3 regions of the Paenibacillus sp. J22P51 genome follow, and region 3 is predicted to be linked to each of the others. Evidence: riboswitches for the same ligand, from Rfam matches in the RefSeq annotation. Region 3 holds a riboswitch; each other region holds the start of a gene.
The links. Region 3 has a riboswitch for cyclic di-AMP ahead of AC58QC_RS25270 (hypothetical protein). Riboswitches for the same ligand answer to the same signal wherever they lie in the genome.

Region 1 (10,791 bases), on a different contig from region 3:
AACACCGCGCCAATCACACCCAGAATCAATAAAGCCATGAACGAGAATTTGACACCCTGCTGCCAGCTGGCAAAGGGCTCGATCAAATGTCTTGAATTCAAGTAATATAGCATAGCACCGAAAACAGCGAAGCTAAATAGGATAGATTCCCCCATGCTGCGCCATATCATATTCGTTAAACGTCTTTTGTAGCCGTCCACTTGGTGATGTACCCCCTCCAGCCGTTACAATACTTTAACCTTGATATCTCCTACGATGAAAGAGAGAACGAGTTTCACCCGATGGTCGCAATGTTGATAATTCTCCGATTGCCATACCACTTTGTTCATCACACCTGCTTCACGTTGTTCGGCTACATGAAGCTGCCCGAACATCACGGAAGCTGTAACGGAAACACCGATATCATCGGGTACCTTTATATCAATATCTCCTACAACACCCTGTAGGATGACTGTTGTTTCCTTTTGTTCTAAAATCGCCAGCGAGAGATCAATATACGTTTCTCCCACCAAGTACCATGTCGAAGTATTCCGTAGAATCCAAGGCTCTCGGCCGAGACGTATGCTATCTACGATCTTTTGCTTTTGTGTGTAAGTCTCATCTTTATGAACCTGCTTGGATCGAATAAAAAAGAAACCTAATGAAATCAACACAACCGAAATAGCGATTGTGAGATGATCACCAAATAAAATGACGGCACCGATCCCCATCAGCACATAACCCTTGCGTTCTTTACGTGAACGAACACGATGAATGCCCAGCAATATAAGGATTACGGCCATTATGGGAAAAAAACCTACGGTATGATCCAGAAGCAAAAAAACACCGGCTCCAATCAGCACAAGCGCTGTATTCCGGCTGCGGTTATTTTTCGTATCTTCTCCCATCGATGCACCTCCTCTTGCTGCCATTTCTCTTTCGTTCATACGATTCCTAGCATACCATAAGAATGGACGACCTCCAAGATGCAAATCCTTATCCCGCAAGGCTTTGCTTCCGTGGAGGTCACGATCCATGGCTATTTTCTGCCGCGCGGGTCTCGCTCATCGCGCGAGCGCTGCTCTTGCTGCCACTCATGCTGCAGCTTGCTGCGCAGCGAACGCAGCTCATGCTGAAGGTTGCCACCGGCCTCCTTCAGCGTCTCCTTCGACAGGCGGCCCGCCACGCGGAGCCCCTGCAGCGCTTCCCGGCCGAGCTCGCGGCCGGTGACCTCCAGCTCGCGCCATGTGTCGCGAGCCTCTTTGCCGTGCAGCCCGCCACGCGGCTGCCCATCCTCGGCTGCGTGCCCGGCACGCAGCTCGCGCAGTTCCTCTGCGAGCGCCAGGCACAAGTCCTGGCTGCTCGCGTACTGCGCGCGGTAGTGCTCGCCAGCGGCTTCCTCGCGCAGCTTCTCTTGCAGCGCGAGCCGCGCGAGGTCCTCTTCGCCGGCGCGCATCGCCAGCTCGGCCTGCTCGCCGCGCAGCTTCGCCATCTCTTCCGCTCGCGCGATGTGACTGCGCAGCGCAATCGTTGCCTGAAGCGCTTCTTCATAGCGCTCCTCAAGCTTGGCAATGGTGCCATCATCATAGACGCCTGGCGTCGTTTTTCCAATGGTCTCCTGCCAGACGGTTTCAGCCATTTTGCCAATTCGATCAAATATATTAGTAGGATCAATTTCCCGATTCTTATTGTTCATGTCTATCGCCCCTCACCCTTCATCATACTCCTATCGTAGCTCAATTTCAGAAAGTCTAAAACCGACTATCGACTGTTTTTGAACCTAGACCTAAGTCTAGTATATTTGTGTTCACCCATAATTTGGTCGTTGTTCGAGCCTGCGTGCGATGATAAAATATTTGAAGCCGAGTCTGGTGCATAAATAAGGCACTGGTACGGGGGACGAAATACTTGGGGTGAATATTTGCTTCGGCTTGGAGCAGACTAGGGAGAACCTTCTTCCCGAACCCGTCAACTAACCTCGAAGGCTCATGAAGGAGGATTACCAATTGAATAAGCTTACCAAAGGGTTAACTAGCCTTGCCATTTCACTATCTGTATTGGCAGGAGGCTTTCTTTCCCCATTTTCGGCTCAAGCAGCTGAAATGGAAGTGAAAGTGCAAGTCAATGATGACCTGATTCATTTCCCAGATGCACAGCCATTTCTGGATGGCAACCACACAACCCAAGTTCCACTTCGGTTCGTAACCGAGAAGCTTGGTTATACCGTGAACTGGCAAAAAGAAGGAAATCAAATTAAGGTAACATTAAATAACAACAAACATACGATTACCTTGGTATCCGGAGAAAAAGAAGCCAGCATCGATAATACCCCCGTGGTCTTAGAGGGAGCTTCCCAGTTTCAAAATGGGCGAGTTTATGTGCCGCTACGTTTTCTTTCCACCGCTGCAGGGGTTCCTGTACAGTGGGATGCTAGCAGCAATTTAGCCATTTTAAACAAAGATGGCGGACATCATGCACCAGACTATGAAATTTTCGAGTCCACAGCTTATTCGGCAGATCCTTCTGAAAATGGTGGTTATGGAGCCTTTGATTACATGGGCAACCCACTTGCGATCGGCACAGTTGCTGTTGATCCATCCGTAATTCCACTTGGCACGAAACTTTATATTGAAGGTTATTCTTTTGGTGGGCTTCCTACAGGCGGTATGTACGTGTATGCGACAGATACCGGCGGGGCCATTAAAGGAAAGCGAATGGATATCTTTGTTCCAGGTTCAAGGAAATCCTTACAAAGCTTTGGCATTCAGAAAATTAAAGTGTATCAAATTCCCAATTAGTAATTGAAGAAAGCTGCCTTGAGAATTCACTCAAGTGCAGCTTTTTTCGTAGGTGAATGTTCCGATGAAAAGAGGGCATTCGTCCAATCAACATATATCCCGCCTTCATATGATGTATAGTGTTTTACCCATATCAATTGAAAACCGGAGGGGATACTATGTCAGCTGTAGGTAGTTGTGGAACGCCAGGATACGGAAATTCTGTAGGCGTTATTCTTGTTCTTTATGTGCTGTTGGTCATTATTCTTGCAACTTTCTATTAGGACCATGTCCCGCTAAACTTTCTACATTGAAAATAGACCCGCCTACTGAAGCACTCATTTAGAGCTTCAGCAGGCGGGTTTCTTTTTATTTAAAATTGATACCACTTGTTCGTTGTGTCAGGATCTGCTTAAGATGACCTCCAAGATAAGTACCCGCTTCCATGGGGGGGATGCGCGCTCCCCCTTCCAGTTCACATTCACCACTGCTGAGTTAAACGAGTTTCCGAGCCTATCTCCCTCAATGGCCGATTTATAACTAGTTGCAAAAAAAGACGCTACAGCTGACCCTCCTGACAGACGGTTACTTGTTAGCGCCAAATATTTGATGATATAGCGTATATCATTTTATTTATAAAAGTATAAGTTCACTACGTTATCTCGTTGTATAGACCTTCACAATATGGCCACGCTGAAAGCCTTGCCCACCTGCTGGCAGCCAAATCAAGCAATCTGCATCCTTGATCGACACCATAATACTCGACTTATCAATGCCAGCTGGTCTCACCCATAAGGTACCTGCTTCGATGCGTGTTGTCCCCCTTATATAGCGAGGATAGGCGGACGGTTTATCATAAGGAACATCTAAAAAGGCTGTAAACTCTTCCGCCACAGGACGCTGGCTCCCCAGCATCGCGTTAATAATGGGCTTAGCAAATAGCTCGAAGCCAACGAACGATGCCCCGGGATTACCGGACAGCGCCATTAACAGCTTTCCCTTCCATAGCGCAGCACTCGTCGGCGTGCCTGGCCGCATGGCTACTTTGTTAAACAACAGCTTCCCGTCGAATCGACCGAATAGATCGACAAGGACATCGTAATCGCCAACAGAGACACCGCCTGAAGTCAGAATGAGGTCGACATTAGGCAATACGGCCTCAAGTAAGGCTTCCACCTGCTGAGGATCATCAGAGAGTGCCGGCATGATCAAGGCCGATCCCCCAATTGCTTCCACTTGTACCGCCAGCATGTAGCTGTTGCTATTGCGTATTTTCCCAGGCTGCAGCTCCTGTTCGACATGTAGAAGCTCTGACCCCGTTGAGAAAATAGCCACTCTTGGCTTCCGGTACACCTCAACCTCTGAGAAACCGAAGGTCGCCAAGATCGCGGCTTCTCCTGGACCAATTCGGGTTCCACGGGCGATGACGAGTTCCCCTCGGGCAACTTCACCTGCAATTGGCGTAATATTACTTGCCGCTTGCACATTTTTCTTAATTTTCACCTTGGGATCAATGGAAGACAGTAACTCCTCCTGCAAGGAATCCGTCATCTCCAGCATTACAACAGTATCAGCACCATCTGGAACAGGCGCCCCCGTCATGATACGTGCAGCGGTCCCTGCCTGAATCGTCTGCTGGGGCATGGTACCGCTTGGAATCCGCTCGATCACATGTAAGATAACCGGTGCATCCGGTGATGCCTCTGCGATATCCAGTGAACGAACAGCATACCCATCTACACCCGATCTGCGGAAATGTGGTACAGCATGATCCGCATAAATATCCTTCGCCAACCTTCTGCCGAAGGACGTCGGCAGCGAAACGGACTCCGTCTCCGTGGGTTTAACGTGCTCGTAAAGTGCGGCTCGCGCCTCTTCGACCGAGATCACATTACGGCCAAACCTAAGCTTCATTTCGCTGTTCGCCTGCTTCACTTGCTTCCAATGCCCCCCATGCCCTCTAGCTAGCCGCCGATTTGCGACATTCTGCGATTAGTTGGTGTATGCGACTGCTCTTCATTCATCAAAGCCTGAGCCATCTCGTGGTTTTGCGGTTTAATATCCAGCGCTCGGAAGAACAAGTCTTCCACCGCAGCAACATCGCCAATATATTTTCGGACATTAAATTCATCCGACCAATACAAGCAAGGCTTGATATTCCCATCTGCCGTCAGTCGCAGGCGATTGCAGGTTTCACAGAAGTGATCGCTAATCGGATGAATAAGACCGAAGGAACCTAATGCCCCCTCAATGCGATAATTCTGTGCAGGGCCATTGCCATAAACCGCGTCGGAAGCTTTAGCTTCCCAACCCATTTCCTTGCAGCGATCGAGGACTGTCGTAAGCGATAGGTAACGGCTTTTCCAATCCTCATCTTGATGACCGATTGGCATATATTCAATAAATCGAACTTGAATCGGGCGATCAATCGTCATTTGTAAGAAATCAGCGATTTCATCATCATTAATGCCTTTCATCAGCACCACATTCAGCTTAATCGGCGTAATACCAACACGATAAGCTTCTTCAATCGAGGCTAAAACACGGCGAATATCCCCGCCACGCGTGATCATCGAGAACCGATCTGCTTTCAACGAATCCAAACTAATATTTACACGAGTTAACCCTGCTGCCCGAAGCTTCTCAGCCCGCGATGCAAAGTAAATCCCATTCGTAGTCAATGCTATATCTTCAATACCGGGAATCTGTGATAGCATGCCGATCAGCTGCTCCAGGTTTTTACGAACCAGAGGCTCTCCGCCGGTTAATCGCAATTTGCGAACACCAAGACCAGCTAATATACGGACGATCTCTGTTATTTCATCAAAAGTTAACAGCTTCTCATCCGGCTCAAATTCCATTCCTTCTTCCGGCATACAATATACACAACGCAAATTACAACGATCGGTCACTGAGATGCGCAGGTAATCATGCATCCGTCCAAAACGATCCATTAGCAGTTTTGGCATAGAAGTTCACCTTCTCTCTCTGTCCATTATGGCATATTTCCTGACAAAATCCTAGATTTTAAAGCATTTCATCTGAAATTCAATTCACAATGGTAGATTTACTAACATGTCTTCATATTCTTCTGGTGTATTAATATTCGTAGCAAAATTCGTTCGGAGCCCACGTTGCACGAACTCATCCGTCCCTACAGCACGCCAATCCAAATGATCAAGCAACCCCATCAATCGATAGCTTTGTTGTTGAAGCAGGAGTTCAGCCTCAGGCCCTACCTCTCTGGCATAAATCCCATGGAGGGGATGCAGGCGGCCCTCAATTTCCGGGATGACCGCATCCACATTCGACTCTCGGCATACCTCTTCCATGACTCTAGCTGCATCTGCAGAGATGAAAGGCATGTCGCAGCCGACTATCCATAAATGAGTCCCAAGAGCAACGCTGGAGGCGGCATGAATACCGCTCAAAGGGCCCTTTTGGAGATAGTGGTCGCTCACACACTGCACGCTAATCCCCTCTACCTCAGCAAGTAATGGCTGCAAAGCCTCACTTGCATTTGTTACCACGATAATTTGCTCGCACGCGCGCGACATTTCTTTCAGTTGTCTTAGCAGAATAGCTTCCCCCTGCACAGGTAAGAGCGCCTTGTGTCTCCCCCCCATACGGCGATTCAAGCCTCCTGCAAGAATGACTCCTGTTATCATGCTTCGAGCTCCATTAAGCGTTTCCTGAATGATTGCTTCCAGCTTGCAGAAAGTGCATCGACAGCAAGAACTCTTTTAACCCCTTCAATATTGAACTTATCGTGATATTTCATCTGATTGGCGAACGCAACCGTCACACCCGCTTCATCTCTAGTCATGCGTCTCAACTCGGAACCAGGTGCGATAATACCTTCCTGCAGCACGCGAAAATAATACCCCGTATACCCAGTCTCCTGAACGTATAGAGTTGCTTCTGGCCAATCCATGCGCTTTGCTAACTTATGACAAGGCTGTCTGGGCTGTGAGACCTGAACGATAACCTCATCAATGGCAAACGTATCACCGATACAAAGCTCATGCTCCTGCAAACCGCGAATCGTGAGATTTTCACCAAAGGTGGCGGCATCCAACTTGTGTCCTCGCTGATTTTCCCAGTAGGCATAGTGCTCCTCTGGATATACACAGATCGCTTTATCAACACCGCCATGTACCGTCAGATCAGCCTGCCCATCCCCGTCTATTTGCACCTTCGATACAAACAAAGAGGAGCTGACCGGCGTCTTATAAATCCCCGTGGTCAGCTCTTTGCCTTGATATATGATTGTTTTGGGTAATCCCACATTGATCGATGTAATTTGCATGGCAAATGTCCCTCATTTCCGAACAGGATTCTTTGCCCTAACTATATCAAATTCCTTGCAAAAAGTCAGTGTCCGCATTCATCCATCTATGACCTAAGGTTACGTGTTCGATTTACCGACCCAAGCATCGTTATCATACCCTCGCACTTCCCAATACCCCATATGCTCCTTCTCGATCAACTCAATGCCTTGCAGCCATTTCACTGATTTATAAGCATACATCTGAGGTACAATCAGTCGCACAGGTCCACCTAATTGCTGTGGAATCGGCTTACCATCCATTAAGACAGCGACCATAATATCGTCCCCATTGGCCTGACTCAAAGAAAGGGCATCGGTATACACTTTATCACCCGAATAAAATTTCACAAATTTAGCGGATGCTTGAACACCCGCCGCCGCTAACAGCTGTTTCAGCGGAATGCCCTCCCACGTACATTGGTATACAGACCATCCCGTCACGCAGTGGAAATCACTAACCTGAACAGTACGCTTCAGCTTCAGGAACTGCTCCCAGTTCCACGCATTGGGGTTATCCACGAGACCGGAAATCGCGAATCTCCAGGTGTCTGATGAAAAAGCCGGAATTTCCGTCACCGTGTAGATACGGAAATTCCCTTTTGCCCCTCCGCCTACGACAGCGGCGGAGTCGGGCAATGGCTCTGGCGGCGGCAGCATGCGATTGCCGTCGTTCGCCACATACTCGGCGGTCGACGATCCGCCGGTATCGAACGCGCCTTTTATCCAGCGATAAAAGGCTGGGCCGATCGCGATCACGAGCACCAATCCTGCGACTAGTCGCAGGAACGAGGCGCGTGTGATCGGCGATTCCTTCAGCGCGGCGATAACCGCCTGCGCTGCTGTGCGCCTTCCAGTGGCGTCATCTGTCGCCACTGGAGCTGTATCCGCCGCTGCTGCGCTCGCGGCGGCATCTGTGACCGCCTGCGCGGATGCTGGCGGTCTGCCTGCGGCAGCGGCTTGCTCGAGCCGCTGCTGGCGCTTCAGCCATCTGCTGCGCGAGATGGCGTGGTACACGGCATACGGCACTCCGACCCAGGTGAGCAGGTCATGCACGAGGAGTGCCGCGTTGTTCAAAGCCGGTGGCATGTGCCGGAACTGCCACAGGATCACGCCTGATACAGCCCAGCCGATCAGGAGCGCGAGAACAAATGCCAAATTCGCGCGTTGGTTGCGCCGCGCGCGAATTTGGCGCCAATGCTTGCGGATCATTGGCGCATACACAATCATGAGTACAACTGAGGCGACGCCCAAATAAATGTGGAGCTGCTTCAACGTCACACGAAATGCTCCAAGATCCCCTCTGATCGCACCAATACTGAGCACAATCCCTGTCACCGTCAGCAGCACCAAAAGCCAAGCATTCCAGCTATGTATGGCGTTTAACCGCTTTCCAAACGACTGCTTCAGCCAACCTCGTTTTGACTCCACCCTCGCCACATCCTTCTTAAGATACGTTCAACCTTGTCATACACTAATCATAACGTAAGAACCTTAAAATAGGTTTAACAATGAATAAATTTATCCCTCCACCGATTATCCAGACAAAAAGAAAAAGGTCAAATCACGTCGGTAACGGATTTCACCTTCAATTCCATGCATATATGAAATTAGCCGCCAATACGAATCTTCCGGTATGTATCGATAAACGACAGGACATCGACCCGTTTCCCCCTCTTTTTAGCTACGCGAGCCATTTTCACAAGGGTAGTCCAGAACTCATCTAGAACAGGAGACTCAAATCCATTTTCTTTCGGTTCTTGTGTTAATTTATGTTTGTTTTTGTAGGAAGTGCCTTCGTCCGAAATCAGGTATTGAATTTGACTTTTTTTCCATTGCTCCCCAGATACATAGCTGACACCCATTTCACGCATTTTTTTACGAACAGAAGTGACAGGACGCGATAGTTCTCTAGCAATGACTACTGGCGGACATTCCGAGGAAAGGCGAATTAGTTTGTCCAGCTCTTGGGTGGACCATGGTTTTTTCGTCATATCAAAAATCTCCATTTCGTAAATATGAATGTTTCGTTTTGCCTATTCTTGGTGTAGTACAAAAGGTATAATCAGAGAATAGCAATGAAATGTTAAGTAAGTATGAGTTAACCATAATGAAAGTATGAAGACATAACTTTTTCGCTATATTTTTCAAAAACAGGTCCTTGGAGGGTGAAAAATGATGAAAAAACACATTAACGGAACCGAATTATTCGTTCAAGATCAAGGTCAAGGAGCCCCTGTTATCCTGCTTCATGGTTTTCCGCTAGATCATCGCATGTGGCAATCTCAAGTTGAAACCCTATCAGCCAACTATCGTATACTTACACCTGATTTTCGAGGTATGGGGCAATCTGATTTACCACTCACGCCGATGTCCCTCAATCAATATGCACAAGATATTCTCGGTCTCATGGATGAATTAGGGATACAAAAAGCCACCATCGGAGGCTTCTCCATGGGTGGCTATGTGGCTTTCGCTCTATTGCGTCTAGCGCCTGAACGCTTTTCAGCATTAATCCTAGCTAATACTCGTCCCGAGCCAGATGGGCAAGAAGGACGTAAAAATCGCATGAACATGGCTGTCTCTCTATATGACAAGGGAGCCGCGGCAGCCCGGGATGCCATGCTGCCTAAGCTTGTAACGCCAGCCACCCAACAAGATCAGCCTCAGCTTTTAGATAACTTGAAGTTGATCATGGACAGCATGCCAGCCGAAGGTCTTGTCCATGCCAGCATCGCGATGGCGTTCCGCGAGGACTCCGTACCTTTGCTCAACTCCATCACTATACCAACTCTCGTTATTGCTGGTGAGCAGGATGCGATAGCACCACCGGATGTTATGAAGTCAATGGCTGATCACATTCAAGGCGCTAGCTTTCACGTAATCCCTGATGCTTCTCATCTTACCCCGATGGAGAAACCCGAAGCCTTCAATGCGCTGCTTCTAGAATTTCTACAAGGTGTTACGGCTTAACGAGCTGATCCATGACCATGACGGCTGCACCGATGGCAAGTGCTTCATCGCCTAGCTGGCCTTTGCTGAAAATAACCTGATAGGCGGGGTAATAATACGTTTTGCGGATAGCAACCTGTGTTGCTGTCTGGAAGAACAGCTCCCCGCCTGTAATCAAGGGCCCCCCGATGATCACTTTCTCAGGGTGCAAAATATTCAATAAATTCGCAAGGCCGATCCCGAAATAGGTCGCAGCCTCCGTCACGATCTCCACGGCCAGGAGATCATTTTTTTTGAGCGCCTCCATAATATGCTGGTAAGTAACCTGCTCTGGATCCTCGACCATATGTATGAGTACAGAGGATCTCCCCTGCTTTAAGGCTGATTTCGCCGCCTTTTCTATCGCATAGAGAGAAGCGTAAGATTCCAATGCACCGTAATTGCCAGATCGGTCTCGATGGGGAACGCCATCGGTTTGAATTATCATTTGACCCACAGAGCCTTCCATATCAACGGCCCCATAGATGACCTTGCCTTCAGAGACCATGGAAGATCGCAAACCGACTCCTGCATGAATATACAGCAAGTGCTTGAAGCTCCGTGTTCGTTGATGCCAGGATTCTGCCAGAACGGCGGTGTTCGCTCCATTGTCCAGCAATGTAGGAATACCTAACTCCCGACTCAGCCATTGACAGATCTCCACATGCCTCCACCCATGTGCAGGGAAGTAGGATGGCTCCAGAATAACGCCTGACA
Region 2 (10,791 bases), on a different contig from region 3:
TCATAAAATAAAAGAGACCTTTTGTCCGCATCCAGCTATGGATAGGGTGAAAGGTCTTTCTTGATCCCTATACGTGCAAATCTCGTTTATTAAAGGAAACATAAGTGACAACCGTTAGGCCGGCAATTACGACTGCCGAAATAATGACATAAATGGCATCAAATCCACCGCCATACATGATATTTTTCGCTTCATAATATTTAAACGGGGTTACATATTTCAAGAAGTCCAACTTTTCATTGAAGTCAATGGCAATCGATAATATGAACGTGATGAGCATGATGCCTGTTGAAAGCGAGGCAGCCTTTTTGGAATTTTTATAAACGGCTGCAATGGATGTTCCAATGACCAGAAAGATCAGCTGTAAAATAAACATACCCAGCATGACGATTGTGATATCACCATTAACGGCCTCACCTTTGCTGTAAGCCCCAACAATCAACATACTCGAAATCCATGAAACGAGATTAAAAATAAAAATGTTCACTAAAGCGCTTAGCAGCTTATACGTGATGATTTCATGTCTGGACAAAGGCTTCACGAATAAAAACTCTGCCGTCTTATCCCGTTCCTCCTTCGCGATAATATTGGCACCAAGCATTGCAGCATGTATCGTTGCCATTAAAAAGAAGTATAGGACTAGGATCCCAAAATAGCCGCTAGCCTTCGATAAATCTAACGCACCTGCTCCCATAATTACTTGGAGGGATTTCGGCATTTCCGCCATAAGATCATTAATCTGTCCGTTAGCTGCCGTTGCTTGATACTTGTTCATGCCACTTGCTATTAGAAAAATGAGCCCTAGACTCCAAAAAATCATCGATTTCCGAAACGTTTTCATTTCTCTCCAAAAAATATTCAATGGCTGTTCCCTCCTCTCACCCGCGTTTATACGGCATGAACATCCTTTTTCGTATAGATGAAGTAGCAGGCCGCAATCGAAACGACGATAATCGCGATGGCTGCAATTACATAAGGTGCTTCATAGCTGGCATGCTCAAGCATGTATTTCCCATTAAAATATTTAAATGGCGAGAAATAGCGCTTCGCCCCCTCACCATCTACGGCAACGACCATTCCGATAACAAAAAAGGCAAACACCGTACCGAGACTGACGGATAAGACGGCTTTAATTTTAGAAAAAACGACTGAAATGATGAATCCTATGGCTAGAAACATGAACTGGATAAATAGTAACGTGAGTGAAATCAAGAGAAATATGTTCACATCGAAATCAACCGTTTTTACTTGAAGCGCCATCATATAGGCTGCACCTATATAGATAACACACGTGATCACTAAAGAAGCAACTGCCGCTAATAGCTTGGAAGTCAAAATTTTAGTACGCGTTACGGGCTTCGTAAGAAGAAAGTCTGCTGTTTTCTCACGAACTTCCTTGGAGACTATAGACGTTCCCAGAACCATGGCTTGAATGGCTCCGCAAAGCGTAATGTACATAAAGATGTACATATAGAAACCTAACAGGGTTCCAAAGGTCTCGATTTCAATACCAAGTGCTTTCCTGACTCCTTCTGGATACCCTTCTAATATCGAAGAAAATTCAGCGAAATCCTTAGAGACAGACGGAAAAAGGGATAGGAATAAGACGATGACAGCAATTAAGGAACACGTCCACGTGATCGTGGATTTCCGATAAGCTCTCAATTCATGAAGAAAAATATTCATTCCACTTAAGCCTCCTTCTCATAGTAGTGCATAAAGATCTCCTCTAAATCAGGCTCTTCGATCCAAAGATTATCAATTTCAATTTCAGCAATTTTTCTCATCACTTGATTAATGTTGCCTTTAAATAAGAAGCTAGTTGTCAGGCCTTGGACATCAATGTCATTAACCCCGGTCATCTTGAAGAAATTAGGGTCGAGCGCTTGTGCCGTATCAATTTTAAATCTCTTGAAATTGTTTTCTTTTAACGTGCTGATCTTCTCAACCGTCACAATCCTACCTTCCTTTATTATCGCGACTCGATCACATAGTCGCTGAACTTCACTCAATATATGAGAGGAAAAAAGAATCGTAGCTCCCCTTTTATTCTGTTGTTCGAGTAATTCGAAAAACTTCTGCTGCATGAGCGGATCAAGTCCACTTGTCGGTTCATCAAGGATAATGAGCTTAGGATCGTGCAGCAGCCCTTGAACGATGCCCACTTTCTTTTTGTTTCCCAAAGACAGATCATCGATTTTTTTCGTAACGTCAAGATCCATAATTTCAGCTAGCTCTTTCATTCTTTTTGTGCAATCCTTCTTGTAGAAGCTGGCTGAATACTTTAGTAGGTCGATCACCTTCATGTTGTCATAATAAAAAACTTCTGACGGTAAATAGCCGATTTCTTTCTTAATCTCAGGCGCAAACTGAATGCAGTCTTTCCCGAAAATTTTGGCACTACCGCTTGTTGGAAAAATCAGAGACAGCAGCGTTCGAATCGTTGTTGATTTCCCAGCACCATTCGGTCCAATAAAACCAAATATTTCTCCTTCCTCGATCGAAAAACTAACATCTGTAATGCCTCTTGAATTCCCATAGGTCTTGGTCAATTTATTAATTTCAATGGCATGCATGGTATAGCCCCCTTATGGAATTTATGTAAAATTTCAGGTTGAAGGCAAGCAAAAAGAAGCCCTAAGAGTAGAGAATCTCTACTCTCGGACTTCCAGAATAAGAAGGCGAGGGTGCGGTTCTCTCTCAATGCACTTACGAGGTTAGCTGTCGGATTCGGACTTGAGAGCGTCCTACCTAATGCTTGCGAGCATCAGGATTCACCCCGTGAAGCCATATGTTACTTGGATGGCTCCGGTTGGTTCCCCCGTTTCCCATTGGGAATTAAGTGGTTTCTTTTTGCAAAAAATCAACTTGTCGTAATGAATCTTACGCCGTTCTATATAGAATGTAAAACCTAGATTCGCCTTTAATTTTTGCTTATTTGACTTCAGGAGTCAATGAAAGCGTATTCATTTAATGGTGACGTTGATTATCCCATACTTTGCTACCTATTAATGCTCCTTAGGGAATACGGCTTTGTGAAGTCGCCTGCCTAGGACGATCACATCAATTGGAAACGATGGAATCCATCTGATATACTTACTCCAATAAATGGGTTATATTTTCATTTTGACGGAGGATTCTAATGTCTAATTCAAGTATGTTTACTATGGCCATGTACCGCCCCCAACCGGGTAAAGAAGCCGAGCTAGCCGAGATTGTCAAAGGACACGTCCCGATGCTTCGCGAAGAAGGGCTTATCACGGATTTTCCGCCGGTAACGCTTCAATCTGTAGACGGCACTCTTATTGAAATATTCGAGTGGTTATCCGAGGAGGCCAAGGACAAAGCGCATACATCCCCAAAAGTATGGCCGATTTGGGAAAACATGATGAAAGTTGCCGAGATGGTAAGCCTTTCGTCGCTGCCTGAAGCAGACAGGCCTTTTCCGAATTTCAAAAGAGTCACTCTCTAGCCAAGGAAAATGCTGCATAATCGCATCAATCACGTTGGTATCTCCGTGTACGTGAGTATAATACTGCATAATCGCATCATTCTGGTGGAAGCGTCGAGGAATGTAGATTAGTTAGTAGAAAAAGCCCGGGGATGCTTTCCCCCGGGCTTTCGCTTTGTCTCTGAAAGCAACTATTTATTGTCTGCCTTCGCTTTTTTCACTACTGTTTTGGTTTGGTTTTTGGTTTCTTTGTTTGGCTGATTTTACACTCTTTTTTTGGTTTGTCATATCTTAGCCCACCTATCTCAAGTAATTGGAATACAGAGTCAGCCTATTTTTTTGATGGCTTTGATTAGCTGTTATCAAGATTGATTATTTCATCTAGTTCTGTACTATGTTCGTTTGCGGCTGCACTAATTTCTTGATCAACCTTATTAATTCCTTGAATTTGCTCCGCGGCTTCTGCTTGATTGTTCAATTGCTTAACAATTTGTCCAGTGCCATGAGCTCCTTGCTGTCCTCTATTTGATGTCATCGTAATTATCCTCCTTTTCCAAGATCGACTTCCAGCTATATTATGAGGCTATTTTCCAACCTTATTCACGCCATTAACCAAATGATTAAAAAAGGTTGGAAAATGAACACACTGCCAAGTAAAAAGATCTCCAGTTCTAAATCGGAAACTGGGATAAAATGAAAACCATCGTCTCATACTAACGACGATGGAGGTGAACACGTTGCCCAAAAATGAAGCTGATCCAAAGTATGACCGTGAAGATAACCGAGCAGATAAGAAACACAATCAGCAGAATAATGCCAGTTTCCTCGAAGAAGAGCAAACGCTAACGAGCAGCAATGCCGCTGATTCCGTCCCAAGTTTAAATGGTATTCCCAAAAATCAGATTTGAGTTCTGTGGGGCTGCTCTTCTCTTCACTACTGATGGGAAGAGCAGCCTTTTAAGCGAAAATGAAACAAGCTACACTTCAAACCTAATACTTCCCAGAGTGAATTCGAATGACCGTGCAATCACTCTCTTCATCTCCATCACCAGGGTATTCTGCGCAAAAGGTGGATTAGGACCCGCATCTGCCCAATCTCCAAATCCATGGCTCAGAACATGATGATTTGCTTTACTCGCTAAATAATTAACATAGTGAACCATCGTCTCATAATGCTCATCCAGCAGGCATTTATCCACATACCAATGGTACATATGAAATGCAAGAAGCCAGCAAACTCAAGAGTTTGCTGGCTCTTTTCTAATTTTGTGCAAACAAGGAGAATTACTGCCACTACGATATGGCGATGCGATACTATTAGTCCATTATTGGTACGCCTGCCTTGTATACCCGTTCGACCCCAATCTTGGCGCCTAATCTTCGGAACGTAACCAAATCTGCAGGTGCTCCTACCGCAAGTCCCATCGCTGCAGACAGGCCCATTTGCTCAGCTGGCCGAAGCGATGCCATCTCCCACGCCATTTCAAAATTCGCGAGACCTCGTTCCGTAAGATGGCAAATGGCGTCGGTTAGCAGCGTAACAGAACCGGCAAGCAGCTCTTCATTGTTCTCCATGTGCAGTCTACCGTTCGGCGTGAGAACTACGAAGTCACCGATATGGGCAGCATACCGGCCCGGTGCCATACCTGCAAGCGACACCGCATCACTGACCAGGAATGCACGCTCTTCCTTTACCTTCAAAATTACCTTCAGCACCTGATCCGGCAGATGGAAACCGTCTGCGATAAGCCCACAGCTCAACTCATCCAGCGCCAGTTGCTCCCAGAGATAATTGGGGTGCCTCGGAAGCAGTTTGTGCGCCCCATTGCCTAGGTGTGTTGACATTCGCGCTCCGGCGGCTACCGCTGCTCTGATTTGTTCGGGCTTGGCTGAAGTATGTCCGATAGAGACAACAATTCCTGACGAGACACAACATGAGATGAAACTTTCACTACCTTCCCACTCTGGAGACATCGTTAACAGTCTTATTCGCCCTCCAGATGCTTCTTGCCAGCGCTGCAGCAATTCCCAGTCTGGCGCTACCACGTGTGCAAGAGGGTGTGCGCCCCGTGCGCCGTCCTCGGGCGAAATAAAAGGTCCTTCGAGATGAATACCGCCAACAAAAGTCGAACTAGCTGGGTTCTGCTTGCAATCTTGATCAATTGCGGCAAGTAGCTTGCCCAGCTCCTCGTTTCCGTTCGTGATGACAGTTGGATAAAATGTCGTTACGCCCTTCATGGCAAGCCGGCGAGTAATCCTCTCCAACGGGATGTGGTAACCTTCCGCAGGCAGTAGATTAAAGTCATCGCCCGCGTAGCCATTTAACTGCAGATCGACAAGTCCAGGGCCAACGAAAAGGCCGGGCTCCATCTCTGACGAGAATGGCGGGATAGACGTAACAGCGGATATAAGGCCATTCTCCACTGTAATTCGTATCGGCTCGCCAGTCCGGTAATGCAGCGCCGATATTTCCGTTGTGTTCGATTGAATCGTCATAGTCCCTCACCAAATGCATCAAGGTCGGTATAGAGCGTACAATCCGGGTGACGCCTTAGAATCGTGGATGGGCAAGTTATGGAAAGTGGCTGCTCTAGGTCCACGGTACGGCGTACCGCCTCTCTTTTGCGCATGCCTGGCACCATACAGAACAGCTTAACCCCGGACATCAGCGCGGGAATCGTCAGCGTCGCTGCATGGGTTGGTACATCATCGATCGTAGCAAAGCATCCGTCATTCACCTGCTGCTGTCTGCAGACGGCGTCCAGTTCAACTCTTTTGATTGAAACAGGATCATTGAAATCAGCAACTGGAGGATCATTGAACGCCAAATGGCCGTTCTCGCCGATCCCCATACAGACGATATCGATGGACTCCTCGGACAGTAGTGCACCGTAGCGTGTGCATTCGGTGTCCGGATCAGCGCTGGAATCAATTAAATGTACCATCCCCGGATGCACCCGCTGAAATAACCGATCATTTAGATAACGGCTAAACAGCTGCGGCGAGTTCTGAGGCAGGCCGATGTACTCATCCATATGAAACGCAGTGATACGGCTCCAGTCGATTCCCGGAAACTCGGCAAGTGTATCCAGAAATTCGTTCTGCGAAGGCGCAGCCGCAAAGATCATTCGGATGCCGTTGTTCCTTTCCAGCAACGACCTAATGTATGTCGCGGCTTCCAACCCTGCCGCCTTGCCTAAGGTAGACCGATCTTGATACACCTTTATCGCCAACTTCTCGGCACTGGAACTTACGATTGGTGCCATTTCGATCTCTTTCATTGTAATTCCTCCTCTACCGTCGTAATAATTTTTCCATCTGATTAACAGATTGATCAGCTCTACTGGGCTTTCTCTCTAACTTTGAGCGCGTTGCATGCTATGGAAACCCCTGTTATCATGAATGCATACAAAAACCATCCAGGAGGCTTCAAAATGGGCAACGAAAGAGGCAGAGGAGCAACGCTCGCGAAGAAGTTTTGAAGTGCAAGAAACCAAAACACAACTTTGTAGTGACCTTACTTTTCTAGGTCTGCTGCTTCATGAGAATTCCTAAGCACCTTTTTGGCTTCGTGACGGTCTTGAACTTGAAGCTTATTTAATATATTCGTAACATGGTTGGCAATCGTTTTCGCGCTCAAATGCAGACGGGATGCAATTTGTCCATTCGAGTATCCGTCCGCGATCAGCTCAAGCACTTCCGTCTCTCTGCCCGTCAGTTCGGAGAGCGCCGGATTTAACGGCTGTAACTGCTTCGGCATCGTAAAATAATGCATCATGCGTGCTGCGATATCGGAGCTGAATACAGCACCACCGCCACCAACTATTCGAATGGACTGCAGCAGCTCCATTTCCCCGGCATCTTTAAGCACATAACCTCGTGCTCCCATTTGCATGGCCATAAAAACGGACTTGTCGTCTTTTAGCATCGTTACGATGAGTATTTTTTGTTCAGGCTGCTTTTCCCTGATCATTCTCGTCGCTTCGATACCGTTAATGCCCGGCATCCGAATGTCCATGACAATGACATCAGGCCGCAGGGAAAAGGCAAACTGTACCGCTTCTTCCCCGTTTGAGGCTTCTCCTACTACCTGCAAATCTTCTGTAGTTCCAATTAAGTTACGCACGCCTCCCCGAAATAGCGGATGATCGTCTACGAGCAAAATTCTCACTTTATTCCCTCCCCACGCAGTAGCGGCAGCAGCGCCATTATACGCGTACCGCCAGTTTCCAATCTTTCAAATATGCATTGACCGCCAAGCTCTCCCGCTCTCTCGCGGATTGAGGTCAGTCCGATGCCACCATTTCCTGATGGCTTCATCGGAACAGGAATGCCTTTCCCGTTATCGATGACTTCGACTTGCAGCTCCTGCGCCGGCGTTAACCGTATATATACATCACAAGTCGTTGCCTCTGCATGCCTTATGACATTAACTAATGATTCTGTTACGATGCGATACACCGCTACCTCCACCGCTGCTGGCAAAGCTGGAAGCGCCTCCAACACGTGTAATTTCACACATATCGGGTCATTATGCAGTGTAGCTGCCATTTGACCGGACGTCTTCAAGATCTCGTCAATGCGTGCCTCGATAGAGCCTAACAGCCCAAACTCGTCTAGCGTCGGCGGGCGCAAATCGTGTACCATTGTGCGGATTTCGTTTACAGTCGTTCGGATGACCTGCCTCAGTTCTCCCAGTAGCTCAATCGCCGTTTCTGGGCTTTTTCGAATATACTGTTCCGCAGCTGCTACGTTAAACGCGAGCGACATCAGACGCGGCGCAAGATCATCGTGAAGATTTCTTCGGATTTGCCTTCTCTCTTCCTCACGAGCAAGCACCAGACGTTCACGTGATACCTGCAAATCTTTGGCCAGTAGTTCCATACCGGCAGTCATATTTATATTTTTGGCGATCGGCACGGCCTGGCGAAGCAATATATCTAGCAGCTTGCTATCTTCCGTGCTGAATGCCTCTCCTGGCGAACGACTCGACAGCCAGAGCGTTCCGAGCTCTTCACCACCGTGGATAAGAGGAAACACATGCATATCATATTTTTTTTCACCAACGGATACTGCCATCGTTTCCTGACCGTTCATTCCGATCGAGATGGCGACATGCGGAAGCCGAAGTGCGTCTTGAATCGTTCGGGCGACGACACTTAACACCCGTCCTGGCGCCATGGGTTTTATCAGGCTGTCTCCCAACTCGACCAACACGGCAAACGGGTCATCATGCCTGCCTTTCATCAACCGATTCACGATACGCTGAAGCCACTGCTTGAGCGGTGCGAATAAAATTGCGACGATGGAGGTTGCAATCAGCGAGATGATATAGCTTTTCTCGGTCTGGAATACGCTGCTTAAATAAAGTACAGATGCGGAGTAGACGAGTACGATGGCAAGGGACAACACACCATAGACAATCGTCCGGTTGACGAGCGGATCGATATCCCATAGGCGATGACGCAGGATGGCAAATGCAAGCGTCAAAGGAATAATAGAGACAAATACATGCAAAGCGACGGTTAAATAAATGTAAGAGAGAGGGCTGAACGCTGCATCCGAAACAAAAAAGGCACTTACTCCGAAAAAACCGAGAAACGAAATTGTGACGCCGTAGACGACCCATTTTGTCTGCTGCCGCTGCTCGGCATTGGAAACGTTCCTGTATCTATAAATTTGCGAATAAATGATACTGCCGATGGCAGTCAAATAGTAAAGGATTCTCGCTGTTCCGGACCATTGATGCAAATTAATACTGGTATCCGGCAGTAGGAAGCTGGCGAACTGAACCACGCTAAACGGGATCCATACGAAGAATGTCCAGGAAGGTGCTAGCTTACCGCTCGGAAACAATAAGAAAAACAAAAATAACGTCATCCAGCCGACAGTGCTGATTCCATCCGGCCACCTCTGCAGCACCTTACTTCCTTCCGAAGCGAGATAGACGAGCGAGGGAAATGTAGTACCATACGCAACGAGGGCGAGCACGGCAAGCTTCCCCATCCGCTCCAGCCCGCTCTTCCAAAGGATGATGCCCGCGCCCGTATAAAAGATGAAGGCAAGCCCGCAGTCAATTGCGACGAGAACCGCAGCATACGAATCGACCGTTAAGCTGTATTGATTCAGCACTTCTGTCGAGGTCAGCGGTGGAGCCAATGAACCGCATGACTGCAGGATGCAATGATTTCGCAGCTTTTCATAATAGTCTGAAATACCGCTAATGAAAAAAATAACGATTATGGCGCTAATTGCAACCATAAGCGCCTGAAATAGCCATTCCGTTTGACTGCTGAGTTTCTTGCTTAACTGCCTCATATTTCCTCCTAATCGGGCGAGTTTGCTATATGGAAATTATAACCTCTGACCCAGAATCTGTATATGACTTGCGGATTGCTTCCCGGATCTACCCATAAATCTTCCTGTCTCCGCTAGGTAGGGGATACTCTCGTTGACGGGAACGATCATTTGGTACAATTCGTTACAAGGAAGTCAAAAAACAGTTGGAGGTTGGCAAAATGACAGCAGAAAAAGTAGTGAAATTGCTCGGATTTATCTGTTTCTTAGCTGGAATCGTACGAATTGGAATGACACCGTCGTCGCTCATCTGGGGAGACGACAGCACGCCGAAAGTGATTTGCGGGTTTATTGCTTGTATCCTCATGTCCGTCAGTTCCATTGCGCTGTATATGGCACAGTCTAAGGAGACTGGCATATTGGGGTTTATTTCCACAATGCTTATCATGATCGGCAATTTGCTTGTTGCATCTAACTTTTACGGTCTGTTCGCATACGGCGAATATGCCGAAAAGGGGCAGTTGTTCGTTGATCTTACCGGAGCTGTCTCCGGTATGGGGATGCTGCTCGGAACTATCATTCTGATGATCGTTACTTTCAGAGCAAAAGTATTTCCTCGTTGGACGATTATCCTTTTTATACTCATGCTCGTATCGTTCGGAATGCCGGGGCTTGAGAAATGGTTCGCCTTCTTCTGGGGCTTGGTGTATGTAGGAATGGGCTTTATGGTATGGACAGGAAATTTTTTCCCAAAGGTGAATACAAAGGAATTAACCGCTTAATTACAAGCAAGGAACTCCGGCCGTGTGGTCAGAGTTTTTTGACTTTTTTAGCGCAATGTAAGGCTCAATAAAAAAAACGCAATAATATGCGGTTCTTGTCATGTTTTTGAACTCAATATGGATATGTGTAGGGGGATGGACATGGATATTGGTAAGGCGGATACAGGCAGTATATCGGGGATGCATGATCGCCACAGCGATGATCCAACATGCTTTGTCTAGTCTTCATGAACGAGAACCATTGCTCCTTTTGTTCGTAAC
Region 3 (10,791 bases):
ACGAATCAACGATAGCTTGATTCATAATGTCTTTTGTCATTGTTTTTTTACGTTCCGCAGCCAAGTAAATCACTCCTAAAGTTTCATTTGGGGCCCCCGCAAAGTAATCGGAATATGCTTCTGAGCTTAGCGTCACTTTGTGGGGTGTTACAGGGACCTTTGAGCGTAGCTCAAAGTCTCTCAGATTCTACGTCTATCCCTTAACGCGCCGCCAAGTGTTCAGCAATCGGCCCCAATGCCAGCGCCGGGAAGAACGTTAGAGCACCAATAACTAGAATAATCATGATTAAAATCCCCATAAATAAGGGTGTATTTGTCCGCAATGTACCTGTCGTCACAGGAACGACTCGCTTCGTAGCAAGGGAACCCGCAATGGCCAGCATCGCGATGATTGAAATGTAACGGCCAAACAGCATGACCATACCAATACCCAAGTTGTAGAAGTTCGTATTGGCAGTCAAACCACCGAAGGCAGATCCATTATTGGATGCACCCGATGTGAAGGCATACAGCACTTCCGAAAGACCATGCATGCCTTGATTCGCTATAGAAGTAACAGATTCAGGGCGAATCAGCGCCCAAGCTGTTGGTGCCAGAATGATGAGCGGATGGATCAGAATCGCGATGGCGGCTAACTTGACCTCTTTACCTTCAATTTTTTTACCTAAAAACTCAGGTGTACGACCAACCATGAGTCCACAGATAAAGACGGATAAGATCAAGTAAAGCAATCCGTTTAACAAGCCTACTCCTTTACCCCCGAACACATTGTTCAGCATCATCTCTGCAAAAGGGGCAATGCTTCCGAGCGGAGTAAGCGACTCGTGCATCGCATTTACGCTGCCTGTGGTTGCTGCCGTAGTTACTGCTGTAAATAAGGCAGTCTCAGACACACCAAACCGAACTTCCTTGCCTTCCATATTGCCATGCACACCCATCGCATCGATCGCAGTTATCCCTTTATACTCGGCATAGAAAACCGTTGACAACATCACGATAAAGATAATTCCCATAGCAGCAAAGATCGTCCAGCCTTGCTTCTTGTTCTTGATCATAAGTCCGAATGCGTACACCAGTGAAGTAGGAAGCAGCATCATACAGATAATGTGGATCAAGTTGGATACAGGCGTCGGATTTTCAAAAGGATGTGCAGCATTCGTACCGAACCAGCCACCACCGTTGGTGCCAATATGTTTAATCGATTCCAGAGAAGCAACTAAACCACGAGTAATCGTTTGCTGAGCACCTTCAATAGTTGTAGCTTGTACGGCTCCTAGTAATGTTTGTGGAATACCTTGAAACACTAAAACTAAAGCAACAATGAAGCTTAGCGGTAGAAATACGCGTGTAATCGCTCTTGTTATATCCACGTAAAAGTTCCCAAGATTATCTTGACGGCCAACTAGACCGCGTGTGAATGCAACGGCAATAGCGAATCCGGTTGCCGCCGATGTAAACATCGGAAACGTAATGGCCACCATTTGAGAGAAATATGACAGGGTATTTTCACCGCTGTAGGCTTGCCAGTTCGTATTTGTAATAAAGGAAACAGCTGTATTGAAAGCTAATGCCGGAGGCATATTACTTATACCATCAGGGTTAAGCGGTAAGTATCTTTGAAGCCGAAATACTGCATAAATGAGCAGCATCATGACAAAGTTAACTAACAGTACAGCTCCTAAATACTTTTTCCAACCCATGGCTTCGTCTTCTTTAACGCCCATAATGCGATAAGATACACGTTCGAAAGGACCAAAAACACGATCAAGGCCACTCTTTTCATAGCCGAAAACTTTTACCAAGTAACTTCCCACAGGCTTTACCAAAAGCATGATAATCCCTAGTGTGACGACTACTTGTAACAATCCCATACCCATAGTAGGTTCTCCCCCTGCTTACATAAGTTCATATTCTATAATTAAAATTTCTCTGGCTTTACTAAAACAAAACCGAGATATACCATAATGGCACATCCAATGAGTCCTATAACAATCATATGGTTACCTCCTTTACGCTTTTTCACAATATTTCGCAAATCCCCAAAACCCTAGAAAAGTTAGTGCAAATAATAATATCATCGTTACATCGTTGTACATGACACACCTCCTTCAAATCAGACAAACTTATGTTTTATTTGTTTTAAGGGATGATATTAGAAATTTGACATCACCATTTTTAGAATAAATGACATAATCAGCACCCAATCCTTTGTAAATTAACCGGGGATTCACGCTTTGCGTGATGACATAAATGGACCTGGAGGTCCAACTACGGCATATCCGGATATACCTGCAGCATAAAGGTAAGCTTTCCTCGAACAGAACGACATTCCCAATCGGAAAATCGGGAATGATGGACGCCCCAGGATCCGAAGTATCCACTTGGATAATTTGTTTCACTCCTTGACTCTCTAACTTGATTCTCTCCATCTTGTTGTTAGTTAATGCAACAAAAGGAAGGCCAACCAATTTCGTATGTTTCATAAACTCCTCGCCTGCTTTGGTTGGCGCAGCTATCAGCAAAAAATCACTTTGCATGACGATCACCGCCCCCTTTCCTGAAACATTGTAACGCCGATCCGCATAAAAAGGGGGTAAAGAATCTATAGCATCCGTATAAAAAAAGTATAAAAATATATTCTCGTCCCAGCCAATCCTAGCTAAATTAAAAGAGCACCTCACCACTCGTATCACAAGTGGATGGAGGTGCTCTTTTAATTTGCCAACAAGCGTCGCCCCTAGAAAGAGACGTACGCCCCAGAATGATCAAATAAATAAGTGCGATCAGATAGGCAAGATAGTTCTTGTTCACTTGCATGTGATGAGTTCTCTAGCTTTTCAGATAAATTCGTTAGTGCAGATGCAATTAAATGTGTTCGTACTTCTCCCCATGCCTCTTGTTTCTGATGAACGTACTGCAAACCGTCCTTAAGGGTTAAACCTTTGAGCTTCTGGAAAACTGCCGCCCATTGAACGAAATCCCCTTTAAGGTTGCCGCATGGAATCACGAATTGCCCTAAACCGCATGTTCCAAGATTCGTTGAAATCGTCAGTAAACCGCATTGACAGTCTGTACCATGCCCAGGATCCAGTTTATCGGATAATTCACAATCAAATCGAAAACATTCAATGCGGGTAATCTTACATTCCTTCGTCATTCATCTGATTCTCTTATTAGAGTCAGGGGTTCGGGATACATAATAGATTCACTCTCCTCAATTGTGAACAACAAAAAGAAGCCAAAGAGCAGAGAATCTCTACTCTCGGGCTTCGGAGCAGCGTTAATACACGCGCTGTTGAAGGCACGAAAAGAAGGCGGTTCTCTCCCAATGCGCTTACGAGGTTAGCTGTCGGATTCGGGCTTGGAAGTGCCCTACCTTAGCAAGCTGCGCTTGCTTTAGATTCACCCCGAGAAACCGATGCTGTATCCAATCGGCTTCTATTGGTTCCCCCGTTTCCCTTACGGGAACTCAGCGTTATGCTTTAACATGATCTGTTGTTGAACCGAATGTTACGCCTTATAGCTAAGATTGTAAAACGCCGTGGAGGGACTTTATTTGGTATTTTCCAGCTAATTAGGCAAATGAAAGCGGATCCAAATTAAAAAAACATCCATTTTTGATATAAATGCTTCGGCTCGCTTCCGTTTTTGTCATTTCGTAGTAATTAGCCTATACTCCCACGGCTTTGAGAAAATCAGTAGATTTGCCTTTTTATTGTATTTTTATACGATTGCTATCGATTCTTTACCCCCTTTTTATACGGTTCAACGTTACAATTATTTCGTAAAAGTGATGGTTTTCAATCAAGCAAAGTGACTTTTGGCAGTTCCGCTGTTACGACCAAAGAGTCAGAAGGAGAAATGTCATGACTTCCTCCCCCCGTTATTATTTAGGGATCCTACCCCATTTGTTGAATCCGATTGATTTAGATTATGAGTGGTTCGGTGTATTATGGCTAATGGACCGAAATATCCGATCATCAGATCATCATGAGAATGTATGAGTCGATAAGAAACAAGCAAAAGAAACAGGACTGGGAGACTCGGACTCGATTATCCATTCGTACGATTTTCAAGTCACCATGGAATGAAGTTTCCTCAGGTTTGTATATCATTAAATCTCGGGACAGATACCCCCTTCATGCTTCAGCCATTCTTAAGAAGAAATTCTTTGTTTGGTTGGAGCATACAGCCATTTGTGAAACAGAGGAAGAGCTTCATGCATTCATGAAACGGGTGAGTGAAGAGCATCAGATGGAAAACTTAATGAAAAAGGGTAGCCCTACTGTGAAGTAGTACTACCCTTTTCAGGCATGTTATTTTTTCAAATGATACGGCACCGTCGTTACGATAAGATTCCGCTTATACAGCAGGAATGCCCTGATCAGCAAACTCGATTGATTGTGAAGGATATTGTGCCAGTTTTTTTTCGGTATAAACTGGGGGATGATAACGGTTACCCGGTAATTAGATTCCGCGGCTTTATGTTCAACAGTATCAATAAATTTCGTCAACGGATGAACAATACTTCGATAATGGGAATGCAACGTGACTAAACGCACATCAGGCTGCCACTTAATCCATTTCTCCTCAAACTTTTTCTCATCATCTCTCTCAAAAGCCACATACACCGCGATAATCTGATCTGGGGACAGCGATTTGGCATAGTTCAACGAATTCTCCACCACATATGTGAAGCCAGCAACAGGTACGATCATGACATTTCCTTCAATCGGAATCGCTGGTTCACAAGAAGATAATCGCAATTGTTCGCCGACGGCATCGTAGTGCTTTTTGATTTGATGAAAAATGAAAACAATCAGTGGCAGGAAGATAAGCACACTCCACACTTGTCCAAACTTGGTGATAAAGAAAATCATCATGACAATGAAGCTCATGAACGCACCGACCAAATTTATTGTTAATTTAAGCAACCAGCCGCTCGGCTTCTCCCGTATCCACTTCATCAGCATACCGGTCTGTGCAAGCGTAAATGGGATGAATACACCGACGGCATAGAGAGGGATTAGCTGCTCCGTTTGCCCTTTGAACAAGATGATTAGCAGCATCGAGGTAACAGCTAGGAAAATGATCCCGTTCGAGTACCCTAATCGGTCTCCGCGCATCGTAAACATTCTGGCAATAAATTTATCTTTGGCCAGATTAACCGCCAACAGGGGGAACGCGGAATATCCCGTATTCGCAGCGAGAACTAGAATCATCGCCGTTGTACCTTGAACCACATAATACATCACGTTTCGCCCAAACGTGACCGTTGCGATTTGGGAAACGACTGTTTCCTTTTCAAGTGGCGTAATGCCATAGTAGTACGCTAAGTAAATGATGCCCGCGAATAAAATAGCCAATAGCAAGCCCATGGCCATCAAGGTTTTGGAAGCATTTTGCGGGGCAGGCTCCTTGAAGTTGGGAATGGCATTGGATATGGCCTCGACCCCCGTTAAAGCCGAGCTTCCCGATGAGAAGGCTCTTAACAATATGAATAAGGAAATACCCGTAACAGGTGTCCCTAAGGGAGCATGCAAATCAGGAGAAATTTGACCTGTAAAGATCTTATACAAACCGACACCAATAAGGATAAACAGCGCAACCACAAACAAATACACGGGATAGGCTAAAATAGAGGCTGACTCTGTTATTCCGCGAAGATTGAGAATCGTAATAAAGAGCACAAGTGCGAGTGCAATAGGGACCGTGTACGCGTGCAGACTTGGAAAGGCTGACGTCACCGCATCAGTACCCGCGGATATACTTACTGCTACGGTCAAAATGTAATCGACTAATAAGGAGCCTCCAGCGAATAATCCTGCGTTCATTCCGAGGTTTTCCTTCGAAACGACATAGGCTCCCCCTCCTTGCGGATAAGCAAAGATGATTTGTCGATACGACAAAACAAGAGCTACTAAGAGAAACAGAACACCGAAAGCGATAGGGATTGTATACCAAAAAGCCGCTGCACTAACCGTTATTAACACGAGCAGAATCTGCTCAGGTCCATATGCAACCGAGGAAAGCGCATCCGATGAAAGAATCGCTAGGGCTTTCTTTTTATTAAGCTTCTGCTCCCCCAATTCGTGTGACTTCAGGGGTTGACCAATTAACAATCGCTTCAGATCAGATAACAATGTGTACACCACCCAGATGTGATATGTGCTATGTTCGTTTCAGTTTGCCCTATTTCCCAGAAAAAATTATAAATATTGGAAACGCCATTTGCGTTAACGCAAAAAAGCGGCCGATCATTTAGATCGGTCGCTTTTTTACTATCTCACCTTTGAGCTACAGTAATCATGGTTCCTGAACCGCTATGCCCTGGATTCGGTCCATAAGAATTCGGGTTATCCACTTTTAATATCACAACTTCCGCAATGTCACCTGTTATTGAGCTTCCATTCTTATCGATGTGTGTTGCCACAATGACACTAATATAGTTCGATATATTTTGCGGTGGATTACTAGAATTCCCAGGAGATGTTACCCAAATGTCAGAACCTACATTAGAAGCATATCCTTTAAAACTTGGGTTTGCCTGATAATCTCCCGCGGTAACTTGCTTAGCCCATTGGGCTCCCCAGAAAACGTAATTTTGTCCAGGTTTCACTGCGTCCAATAAATTTGGAAAGTTTCCGCCCCAAATGACAAACTGTGAAGGTTGATACACATATAAGATTTGTGCTGCTGCGGAGTTTGGTTCATAGTAAGCATCCCCAGCGAAGTTGGCATTCAGTGCATATTGATTCGAAGATAACTGTAACGTTACTGTTGCGATACCATTTGCATCCGTTATACCGCTTCCTTGTACTCCCCCAGCTTTAAAGGTCACTGTACGATTAGCAATAGGGGTAATTCCATCCTCTTTCAGCTGCGCCTTGACTTCAACTGCACCCGTCGGCAAGGTACTAGAAGAAATGATATTGAGTGTGGTTTCCTCTAGAGTTATTATAAATGTTTTTGAGGTCCGGCTTGGTACGTAGGTTGAATCCCCTGCAAAGCTGGCAGATAACGTATATGGACCCGCAGGCTGATTTGGAATAATGGTAAAGGAGGCATTACCCATATTGTCGGTAATCGAGCTAAAACTTTGATTTCCTAGATGTAAGGTAAGTCGTGCACCAGGAACAGGTACCCTTGAATCATCTGTCAAATGAGCGATAAAAGTGACCGGATCATTATAGTCTCCGCTTGAAGGTCCATTCAAAGTTAAATTTGTAGCAATTAATGTGTTGTTTTCCGCAAGAAAATCTAGTTTAAAAGAGACAGATACGCCCTGATATTCATTTCCGAGATATTCGGGAAATTTAATTGTAAAGTCAAGTGATTCTTCACTAAAGTTTGCTAAGAATCGCGGTGCAAATGTCTTAAAGTCACTTAGTTTTCCTTCGTATAAGATTAAATTATTATAACTTATGTTAAGTAGTAACTCACGGTATAGATTTTTATTACCTGACGTAAAGTCAGCTTTCCCCGTATAAACAAAATCAATGTTCCCATTGTTTTTTATGGTCAACCTTTGTGTTGCCCAATCTCCGGGCTTCATATTGTTGACGTTAAATAAGGTGCGTGTCGGTGTCGTTGCTATATCAATGACTTTTGGACCGTTTATTGCCCACGTTTCACCTATCGGTGCTGCACTTACAGCAATTAGCCCAGCAGTAATTAGTAAAATACCCACCAAAAGAAAGCTAATTATTCTTGAGAAAAAAGCCGCTTTTTTAATCATAATGATAACCCCTGTCCGGAGATTACACTAAAAAAAGGGTGGGGAGAATCCCACCCTTTTTTTAACTTTTAAGTAATATTAGCTATCAGCAGGAACATCTGTTCCTGGGTTTACAGCTGGTGATACTGTTGAACCAGGTGTAACCGTTGAAGTAGGTGCAATTGCCTCATTACCTGATAAATTCCCGTTACTATTAGGTGCAGCACCTACAGCAACTCCTGCAGCCTGTGTTGCGGTAAGTACGAATTGGAACTTCGCAGAGTCACCTTGGAAGCGATTTTGGTTAGTACCATCATCATTAAATGTAATTGTCATTTGTACTCCATCTTGATCATTTGGATTAACTGATATTCCTGTAGGAGCCAAATTAATAGTATCGGTTAGAGAATCATAGAAAGGAGCTGCAATTTTAGCTGACAATACTCCGGTACCTTGAGTAGGGTTAGCTTCCCAAAGGTCAAGCAGCGTTAGATATTGTCCCGCTTTGACGATATCACCATTTGGACCAAAGCCAACAGTTCCATCAGGTGCAATTACACCTTTAAACATTGTTACACGGAACTGATTTAAGAAATCTTTCATTTCATTGACATTTCCAATTGCACCTGTATATCCATCAACAAAATCACTTCCACTAGCTTTAAGTTCCAGTAAGACTTTCTGAATGGATAATGAACCATCTGCATCTAATTTAAATAGTCTGGTAACAGAGTCTTGAGGCTTCAAATTGCTGAGATCGAAATTAATTGGGCTATTTTCACCTTGTGTAACTTTCAAATCTAATGTGCCTGATGCAAAGCTATTGTTGATCGTGTCAACATCATTGAAGTATGCGTATGTACCGCCTCCAATTAATGAAAGCCCTAGTGAAGCTGTCAACATACCCATTCCTAACTTTTGCTTGATACTCATTTGTGAATTCCTCCATTTTTTACCCCTGGGGGTTTTTATATATTGAATCCTTATTTGAGATAAGGAAGTTCAAACGTTAGTTTTCGTGTCAACAATTGTTTCTTTACTTTTGATTTCCAACTTTGATATCGCACTCCAAATATTTATAATGGAATAAATTACAAGAAGTATTCCAGGGACAATAAGGAACCAAATAGTACCAGATTTTGATTTAGCAAATTCAATGGCATAGCCTAGCTTCGGAATAGTTAGTCCTGTATATATAGCCACTACATTTTGGGGTAATACCAGTTCACTATCGGGTGCAGGATTATTATCACCCTTCGTTTTATACATCACTTGGCCTTTTGTGATAACATCAATAATTCGGTGAGTGATAAGAATTTGTTTCCCATCATTCATTTGTTTAAAAGTAACCACATCACCTGTATTTAGTTTTGTCGTATCACCACCAGGTTTGACTGCAATGACTGATCCAGTTTTAATTCCCGGTTCCATGGAACCGGAGAGTACGGTTTTTATTTGGTAACCAAATATGTTAGGCTCACCTTTAGATGCCTTAGAAAGAAATACAGCATATCCTGTGGTAAGCATCAGAATGAACAAAGTAACTGTTAGAAAACCACTAAACCATTTCTTTATTTTCATTAGGGGATATCACTCCTTCTGTCATTTTTATATTTCCTATCCGAATTTTTACATGATGTTGATTGAAGATTTCTTTCGATCGTGCAGTCAACGAAATCACAGGTGTCGGATTTGGTTGTGTAATTATAGGAGGGTTGTACACGTTGTCGGTTACAGTTGCGTCACCATTAGGTAATCTAGGCGTGACTACTTGTATTGGTTGTGTAGTAACTGGAGTTTTGTACACGTTGTTGGTTACAGTTGCGTCATCATTAGGCAACATAGGCGTGACTACTTGTATTGGTTGTGTAGTAACTGGTGTTTTGTACACATTGTCGGTTACGGTCGCGTCACCATTGAGTACAGTTGGTGTAATTACTATTATCGGTTGTGTAATAACTGGAGAGCTGCACGCGTTACCGGCTACAATTGCATCACTTGGTAACATTGGCATATTTACTGGAGTTGGTTGGGTCATCTCTTGCGTATTGTACACGCTGTTAGTTACCGTTGAACCACCCGCATTATTAGGGACTGTTGGCGCATTCATTAGTGTTGGTTGAGTTATCTCTTGGGTGTTGTACACATAGCCAGTTACCGTTGCATCACTCGCATTGTTTGGTAACGCCGAAGTATTGTACACGCTTCCGGTCACTGTTGTGCCAATGGGACCGCACCTTCCAAAATTCGGTAGTGTTGATATTATTCCTGAAATACTTTCAATATCATTGAATCTTGCATATGTAGTATCAATAACCTTTAGTTGTGAGCCATGAATCAATAGTAGGCAGAAGACACCTGTTAATGTTGATGTAATAATATGATGCTGGCCCAAGATACTATCCTCACGATTCCTAGAAGAACGCTTACGACGCATTTTTAAATCACTCCGTGTTCTTCATCTCATAAACGATTAAGATACCAAATTTTCTGGTATGTAATCTCATCCTTAAAAAAGGGCTTGACCGGCGATCATGATAAACTTTCTTTTAAAGAACGCCTAGAACACATCGGTTGTTCACTAATTTCTTTATTTTCGTTCTTTATTAAGAACCGATAGGCTGATTATATAGGTAAAAATAACCAAAATAAAACGCCAAATACATCTATTTCGCTTGGTTTCCCCAAATAAATCCGTAAATATCTTTAATTATCTCTTGAAATCGAAGGTTTCCTTTTATTTCAAAAAATAAATTATCAGTGAACGGAAATGAGACTTTATTAGGGGGCATCCGCATCTTTTACTTGAGAATCAGTGGATCGGCAAATTCTCCAATAAAACGGAATAAATTTATAAATAATTCTTAATTTTAAATATATATTTTTACGTGTAAAAAGCCCGTGGGAAAGCATCCCCGGGCTTCTTTGTATTTACTTCACAAAAATCTGAACTCTTGTCCCATTCTTTCAAGTTGGCTTGAGATCAAAGATATCCTGCACCATGAATCTCCGCAGGAGTTAAGGAGTTACTTTGTTACAATTTGTATCATTAATATTACAAAAAGCCACTGCTT

Region 1: linked by a shared signal. The riboswitch ahead of AC58QC_RS18930 (stalk domain-containing protein) and the one ahead of AC58QC_RS25270 (hypothetical protein) in region 3 are both predicted to bind cyclic di-AMP.
Region 2: linked by a shared signal. The riboswitch ahead of AC58QC_RS11880 (ABC transporter ATP-binding protein) and the one ahead of AC58QC_RS25270 (hypothetical protein) in region 3 are both predicted to bind cyclic di-AMP.

The regions. Positions count from the first base shown of each region.
Region 1 is NZ_JCAUAZ010000008.1:248,793-259,583, forward strand. Features, by position in the region: gene AC58QC_RS18915 (sensor histidine kinase) at 1-200, opposite strand, end outside; gene liaF (cell wall-active antibiotics response protein LiaF) at 225-887, opposite strand; gene AC58QC_RS18925 (PspA/IM30 family protein) at 1,019-1,675, opposite strand; cyclic di-AMP (ydaO/yuaA leader) riboswitch at 1,830-1,981, shown strand; gene AC58QC_RS18930 (stalk domain-containing protein) at 1,986-2,777, shown strand; gene AC58QC_RS18935 (YjcZ family sporulation protein) at 2,936-3,040, shown strand; gene AC58QC_RS18940 (molybdopterin molybdotransferase MoeA) at 3,414-4,691, opposite strand; gene moaA (GTP 3',8-cyclase MoaA) at 4,721-5,725, opposite strand; gene mobA (molybdenum cofactor guanylyltransferase) at 5,810-6,424, opposite strand; gene AC58QC_RS18955 (MOSC domain-containing protein) at 6,421-7,065, opposite strand; gene AC58QC_RS18960 (molybdopterin-dependent oxidoreductase) at 7,165-8,514, opposite strand; gene AC58QC_RS18965 (hypothetical protein) at 8,694-9,077, opposite strand; gene AC58QC_RS18970 (alpha/beta fold hydrolase) at 9,259-10,056, shown strand; gene AC58QC_RS18975 (ROK family protein) at 10,046-10,791, opposite strand, start outside.
Region 2 is NZ_JCAUAZ010000004.1:206,037-216,827, reverse strand. Features, by position in the region: gene AC58QC_RS11890 (ABC transporter permease subunit) at 68-862, opposite strand; gene AC58QC_RS11885 (ABC transporter permease subunit) at 889-1,686, opposite strand; gene AC58QC_RS11880 (ABC transporter ATP-binding protein) at 1,692-2,576, opposite strand; cyclic di-AMP (ydaO/yuaA leader) riboswitch at 2,691-2,855, opposite strand; gene AC58QC_RS11875 (antibiotic biosynthesis monooxygenase family protein) at 3,143-3,472, shown strand; gene AC58QC_RS11870 (hypothetical protein) at 3,804-3,986, opposite strand; gene AC58QC_RS11865 (hypothetical protein) at 4,189-4,359, shown strand; partial or broken gene AC58QC_RS11860 (alpha-L-rhamnosidase-related protein) at 4,429-4,668, opposite strand; gene AC58QC_RS11855 (N-acetylglucosamine-6-phosphate deacetylase) at 4,769-5,947, opposite strand; gene AC58QC_RS11850 (glucosamine-6-phosphate deaminase) at 5,944-6,717, opposite strand; gene AC58QC_RS11845 (response regulator) at 6,969-7,622, opposite strand; gene AC58QC_RS11840 (sensor histidine kinase) at 7,619-9,769, opposite strand; gene AC58QC_RS11835 (hypothetical protein) at 9,970-10,530, shown strand.
Region 3 is NZ_JCAUAZ010000016.1:62,475-73,265, forward strand. Features, by position in the region: gene kdpB (potassium-transporting ATPase subunit KdpB) at 1-40, opposite strand, end outside; gene kdpA (potassium-transporting ATPase subunit KdpA) at 201-1,871, opposite strand; gene AC58QC_RS25260 (potassium-transporting ATPase subunit F) at 1,919-1,996, opposite strand; gene AC58QC_RS25265 (hypothetical protein) at 2,124-2,537, opposite strand; gene AC58QC_RS25270 (hypothetical protein) at 2,738-3,157, opposite strand; cyclic di-AMP (ydaO/yuaA leader) riboswitch at 3,316-3,485, opposite strand; gene AC58QC_RS25275 (APC family permease) at 4,317-6,143, opposite strand; gene AC58QC_RS25280 (hypothetical protein) at 6,287-7,738, opposite strand; gene AC58QC_RS25285 (TasA family protein) at 7,817-8,650, opposite strand; gene sipW (signal peptidase I SipW) at 8,720-9,298, opposite strand; gene AC58QC_RS25295 (hypothetical protein) at 9,276-10,154, opposite strand; gene AC58QC_RS25300 (hypothetical protein) at 10,773-10,791, opposite strand, start outside.